Collimonas fungivorans: one gene and its partner. Each later gene encodes a partner of the first gene's protein in a complex. Links are inferred from orthologs where the notes say so. Each region holds a gene or a part of one and is shown on either strand. Other genes may lie near its edges. The genes, in order: ybiB and obgE.

Region 1 (3,251 bases):
GCCTGGGACAGGAGCTGCTGGGTATCGCGACAATGTGGGATCAGGCGCTTATATGGCATAAAACATGGCATAAAATAAAGTAACTGGCTGGGCGAATATTTCGGTATTCATGGTTAGTCGCATCACGGATGCAATACTTACAATAGAACTGGAATTATCTTACATTGCGTATGAACGTCGCTAACTCAAGCCTGCGTGCCGAACCAGTTTAGCTGTAAACATTCGCGCAACCTGGCGCGCGCCCGGTACAGCAGCACCCAGGCATTCGCAGCGGTAATTTCCAGTTCCTTGCAAATTGCGTCTGTATCCAGTTCCAGCCATTCCCGCATCATGAAAATGCGTCCGGTTTTGGCGGGCAGCTTGTCGATGCATAATTGCAGGATATCGAAAAACTCCTTGCGCTCCAGCGCCTGGTCCGGATTGCCCCAGCTGGGTGCGGCTTCCACCGCATGTCCTGTCGATGTGAACAAGGCATCGATCATGTCGGCGTCGCTGCGGTCTGCGTCTTCGTCGATATTCAGCTGCACTTCGCGCTTGCCGCGCCGCAACTGGTCCAGCAATTTGTGCTTGAGGATGCCGATGACATAGGTCTTGAACGAAGACTGCTCCTGAAAACGGTCAGGATGCTCAAGCACCGCAAGTATGGTTTCCGAGACAGCATCTTCGGCCAGGGCGTCATTGCGCAACTGCAGCGCAGCAAACCGTATCAGCTGCGGCCGTAACGTTTCAAGCTGGCTAGGATCAAATGCCATATAAACCCAGATAAGGAAAAACAAGGACAGGCGCCAGCCAATCCGGTGGACAAGCTGGCCGATTGGCGATGATTTTACCCGATGGCCATGGACTAAGGCTGGTAAAGTAAAATCGCTGCGGATATGCCCTCTCACTCCTTGCTTGCAAACTCAGATCGACATCTAGACATGAATATTCTTCCGCCAGCCGAACCATTCCCAGCCGCCCGCTTCATCAAGGAGATCGGGCGCGGGAAGGATGGCGCGCGCAGCCTGTCACGCAACGATGCCCATGATTTATATGCCGCCATGCTGGACGGCCGCGTTTCTGACCTGGAAATGGGAGGAATCTTGCTGGCGATGCGCATCAAGGGCGAATCGGTAGAAGAAATCGACGGTTTCCTGCAGGCGGCGGAAGCGTCGTTTACGCAAATACCGTTGCCCGACAAAGCCGGCAACGGTTCCTGGGCATACGCACCGGTTGTCATCCCCAGCTATAACGGCGCGCGCCACATGGCCAACCTGACGCCGTTGCTGGCCATGCTGCTGGCGCGCGAGGGCGTGCCGGTATTGCTGCACGGGGTATTGACAGACCCAGGCCGCGTCACCAGCGCCGAAATTCTCCAGGCGCTCGGCCAGCCGGCCTGCAGCAGCATCGAACAGGCGCAGCAATGTTTCGCACAGCGTATGCCGGCCTTCATGCCGATCGATGCCCTTGCCCCGAAAATGGCAAGGCTGCTCGCCATGCGGAGGATTCTCGGGGTACGCAACTCCACCCACACCCTGGTCAAGATCATGCAGCCGTTTGTGGAACCGGCCTTGCGCCTGAGCTCATACACGCATCCAGAGTACCTGACCATGCTGACGGCGTATTTCACGACCACCGCCGCAGCTGAACGCGGCGATGTGTTTTTAATGCGCGGCACGGAAGGCGAAACGGTGGCTAACGCCAGGAAGGCGCAAAAAATCGACTGGCTGCATGGCGGCAGGCAAACCACGCTGGTGGAGAAACAAAGTATCGCCGACAATATGTCCACCCTGCCCGAGCAGCGCGATGCCGCCACCACCGCCAGCTGGATACGACAGGCGTTGGCGCAAAACCAGCTGGTTCCGAAGCCGATTGCCGAACAAGTCGAACAATGCCTGACAGTTTGCCGGGCCCTGCGCGTGCAATACAATTCTGCCGCTATCGATAGGCAACAGTAATTTCCTAATGGAACTAATTTTTGCCGCAGTGAACAAACCTGACTGATTCAAGATAAAAGCCGGATGCATGTACTATGTGGCAATCGCCAAAACATTGCCATAGGGAATTGAAGCCTTTTCTTAGGCAAGACCTTAAGCAGATCCGATAGCGCAACACAAATATAATCAAGGAGAGTGCGCAGCAAGTCACGTATTTCAGCATTACACATTCATCTGCCGGTACGGCATCTTGTCCAGCTTGCTTTTTTGCTGCAAGACTAACTTTCTGGAGGATCCATGGATTGGACTCTTCCGCCCTTTGCGCTAGCACAGCCCATCCAATGGAATGCGCTGTTACTGTTCGGCAGCTTGCTGCTGTTCGGGCTAGTGGGCGGCCATATAGTAACGAAAAACCCCTGGTTTCCACGCATCACCGGCTATCTGATAGTCGGTTTCCTGCTTGGCGTGGGCGGACTCGACCTGTTGTCAGGCGACGTCCTCAAGCTGGCGAATATCTTTGCCGACATGGCGATGGCGCTGGTGGTATATCAGCTGGGCCGCTATGTCGACATCGGCTGGCTGCGCCGCGAAAAATGGCTGCTGGCGACAGTTGTCCTCAGCGCCGTATTGTGTTTCACCTTCGTCAGCGGCGCCTTGATCTGGTTTGGCACTGCGCGCGTGCCGGCATTGCTGGGCGGCGTGCTGGCCATCGCCACCGCGCCGGCGGTGGTCATGGTGGTGGTGCGCGAACTCCAGGCCGAAGGCCAGGTGACGCGCCGCCTGGCAGCCATGACGGCGCTGAACAATTTTGTCGCCCTGCTGGCGGCGTATGCCCTGCTGCCCGTCGTCGCCCATGAAAGCGCGACGCCCTTCAGCACGCTGCTGGCGCATACCTTGTATTCGCTGTGCGGTTCGCTGGTGCTGGCGTACCTGACCTATCGCCTGATGATCCCGCTGGCGCGCCTGCTCGGCCGCCAGCCGAGCCGCCAGTTCGTGCTGGTGATCGCTGTAATCACCCTGGCGATCGGCGCCGCACATGCACTGCAGCTGCCGATACTGCTCACCATGCTGATCTTCGCGATCATGTCGAAGAACCTTGACCACCAGTATGACCTGATGGAACTGGAGTTCGGCGTCGCCAACGAGCTGTTCATCGTGATGCTGTTTGTCACGATAGGCGCTTCGATCCGCTTGTCCGACCTGTCGATGGTGGGCGCCTCGGTCGCGGTACTCATCGCGGCGCGTTTTCTGGCCATGGCCTGCGGCGTCTTTTCGTTTGCGCACTTTGCCAAGATGAAATGGAAACAGGCGGCGCTGATCACCCTGGGAACCTTG
Region 2 (3,236 bases), 3.6 Mb from region 1 along the record:
GGTGGCAAACAATATAAGATTGTTGCCGGCGAAAAACTCAAAATAGAACAGATACCTGCAGACATTGGCACCGAACTCACTATTGATCAAGTGCTCGCAGTTGGCGCTGGTGACACCATTAAGTTTGGTGCACCGCTGGTCGAAGGTGCTACGGTGTCGGTTAAGGTATTGGCGCAAGGTCGCCACGATAAAGTCAAGATCTTCAAAATGCGTCGTCGTAAGCATTATCAGAAGCATCAAGGCCATCGTCAAAATTACACCGAAATTCAAATCGTTTCGATCAACGCTTAATTGCGTCGGTCGGCTTAACCAGATACCAGGAGTTTTAAATGGCACATAAAAAAGGCGGCGGCACTACGCGCAACGGCCGTGACTCAGAGTCAAAGCGACTTGGCGTCAAGGTCTACGGTGGCCAGGCGATCAACGCCGGCGGCATCATCATTCGTCAACGCGGCACCAAGACGCATCCAGGCGAAAATGTTGGCATGGGCAAGGATCACACCTTGTTCGCACTGATTCCAGGCAAAGTACAATTCGTAACCAAAGGCGCTACACAGCGTAACTACGTTACTGTCGTACCAGCTTAAGTTTCTTTAAGCGTCGACACAGGCAAGGCGTCAGCCTTGCTGCGAAAGGCTCTGCCAGCTGGTGGAGCCTTTTTAGTTTCTGGTCGTAAAACACTGCTCTGGCTAACCGGAACACGCAGCGTGTCTATTCCGCTGGCGGCGAGTTATGCCTGAAGCAATGGCATTATTGCAATACAAGCTGCGGCCTAGGCTGCAACGATCGCCAAAAATCGGTAAAGTTACCTGTGGCTTTCAATAAGAATTTAACCTCCAACCTCATTAGGACCTTCGAATGAAGTTTATAGATGAAGCAAAAATCGAAGTCATTGCCGGCGATGGCGGCAATGGGGTTGCGAGTTTTTGCCGTGAAAAATTCCGCCCGTTCGGCGGCCCTGACGGTGGCGATGGCGGCGTAGGCGGCAGTATCTGGGCCGTGGCCGACCGTAACATCAATACCCTGGTCGATTACCGGTTCTCCAAGATGCACCGGGCCGGCCGTGGCGAAAACGGCCGCGGTTCGGATTGCTACGGCAAGGGCGCCGACGATATCAAGCTGCGCATGCCGGTCGGCACGCTGATCGTCGACGTCAACACCGGCGAAGCGATCGCCGACCTGACCGACCACGGCCAGGAAGTGTTGCTGGCCAAGGGCGGCGAGGGCGGCTGGGGCAATATCCATTTCAAGTCCTCGACCAACCGTGCGCCGCGCCAGAAAAGCGACGGCAAGGAAGGCGAGCGCCGCGAATTGCGGCTGGAGCTGAAAGTGCTGGCCGATGTCGGCCTGCTGGGACAGCCGAATGCCGGCAAATCGACTTTCATCACCGCGGTGTCGAATGCCCGCCCGAAAATCGCCGACTATCCGTTTACCACGCTGCATCCGAACCTGGGCGTGGTCCGTGTCAGCCACGAAAAGAGCTTCGTGATCGCCGATATCCCGGGCCTGATCGAGGGCGCGGCGGAAGGCGCCGGACTCGGCATCCAGTTCCTGAAGCATTTGCAGCGCACCGGCTTGCTGCTGCACATCGTCGACCTGGCGCCGTTCGAAGACACGGTTGATCCGGTCAAGGAAGCCAAGGCGATCGTCAAGGAACTGAAGAAATACGACCAGTCGCTGTTCGACAAGCCGCGCTGGCTGGTCCTCAACAAGATCGACGTGATCCCGGAAGGCGAGCGCGTCAAGCGCGTCAAGGACTTCATCAAGCGTTTCGGCTGGAAAGGCCCGGTGTTTGAAATTTCCGCGCTGAACCGCGACGGCTGCCCTGAGCTGGTAACGGAAATCTACGGTTACCTGGCAGAGAAACGCCAGCAGGAAACCCGCTCGGAAGAGACGCACATGGTGGTCGAAGCGCAAGCCATCTTGTCTATCGATCCGGACGATCCTCGCTTCAAGATACTCGACTAAGCAAGTATCCGGCACCGATGGCTGCGGAGAAATCAGTCTCTCTCCATCGGTCTATTTTTTTCCCGCCACCCTCGCCAGTCGCCGAGGCACGATAGATAAAAATATGAATTCCGTCATTCAAAAAGCCAAGCGCATCATCATCAAAGTCGGATCCTCCCTGGTGACCAATGACGGCAAGGGCCTGGACGCCGGCGCCATCGAAAAATGGGCGACCCAGATCGCCGAGTTGCGGGCGATGGGCAAGGAAGTCGTGCTGGTCAGTTCCGGCGCCGTGGCCGAAGGCATGCAGCGGCTCGGTTTCGACAAACGTCCGACCAGCATCGACGAACTGCAGGCCTGCGCCGCCGTCGGCCAGATGGGCCTGGCGCAGATCTATGAAACCAGCTTTCGCGCCCACAACATACGCACCGCCCAGGTATTGCTGACGCACGCCGACCTGGCCGACCGCGAACGCTACCTGAATGCCCGTTCGACGCTGTTTACCCTGTTGCGCTTCGGCGTGGTGGCGATCATCAACGAGAACGACACCGTGGTCACCGATGAAATCAAGTTCGGTGACAACGACACCTTGGGCGCGCTGGTCGCCAACCTGATCGAAGGCGACGCCTTGATCATCCTGACCGACCAGAAGGGTTTGTACACGGCCGATCCGCGCAAGGACCCGAATGCGGAGTTCGTGCATGAAGCCAAAGCCGGCGATCCGGCGCTGGAAGTGATGGCGGGCGACGCCGGCACCAGCATCGGCCGCGGCGGCATGATCACCAAGATCCTGGCCGCCAAGCGCGCCGCCACCTCGGGCGCACACACGGTAATTGCCTGGGGCCGCGAAGATGCGGTGCTGACCCGGCTCGCCAGCGGCGAAGCCATCGGCACGCAATTGAATGCGCAGACCGCGCAGCTCACCGCGCGCAAGCAGTGGATGGCCGATCATCTGAAAACCGCCGGCAAGGTAGTGCTGGATGCCGGCGCCGTGCAAAAGCTGCGCAACGAAGGCAAATCCCTGCTGCCGATCGGCGTAACCGCCGTATCCGGCGAGTTCGGCCGCGGCGACGTCATTACCTGCACCGATGTCGACGGCCACGCCATCGCGCGCGGCATCAGCAATTACACCAGTTCGGAAGCGCGCCGCATCATGCGCCATCCATCGGCGGAGATCCAGTCTATCCTGGGTTTTGTCGAAGAATCAGAATTGATCCATCGAGACAACATGGTCTTGCTCTAGGCGGCAAGACCGGCAGCTCCGGACAATAAAAAACGGCTCCGCAAAT

Evidence for each region.
Region 2: the proteins of ybiB (region 1) and obgE are in contact, whole or in part, in a crystal structure (PDB 8BFT), measured with the Escherichia coli proteins. The link is inferred for Collimonas fungivorans from one-to-one orthologs.

What each region holds. Positions count from the first base shown.
Region 1 is NZ_CP013232.1:1,440,702-1,443,952, reverse strand. The notes cover bases 1-2,928. They hold ybiB (DNA-binding protein YbiB), read left to right. Parts: upstream 1-920; coding sequence 921-1,937; downstream 1,938-2,928. Other genes in these bases: CFter6_RS06220 (cation:proton antiporter), read left to right, coding at 2,214-2,928; CFter6_RS06230 (sigma-70 family RNA polymerase sigma factor), read right to left, coding at 186-752; CFter6_RS06235 (zf-HC2 domain-containing protein), read right to left, coding at 1-59. In the rest of the region: more of CFter6_RS06220, read left to right, coding at 2,929-3,251.
Region 2 is NZ_CP013232.1:4,993,623-4,996,858, reverse strand. What follows is about bases 1-2,913. They hold obgE (GTPase ObgE), read left to right. Parts: upstream 1-858; coding sequence 859-1,968; downstream 1,969-2,913. Other genes in these bases: proB (glutamate 5-kinase), read left to right, coding at 2,072-2,913; rpmA (50S ribosomal protein L27), read left to right, coding at 330-587; rplU (50S ribosomal protein L21), read left to right, coding at 1-291. Also shown: more of proB, read left to right, coding at 2,914-3,190. UniProt on the Escherichia coli protein: An essential GTPase which binds GTP, GDP and possibly (p)ppGpp with moderate affinity, with high nucleotide exchange rates and a fairly low GTP hydrolysis rate.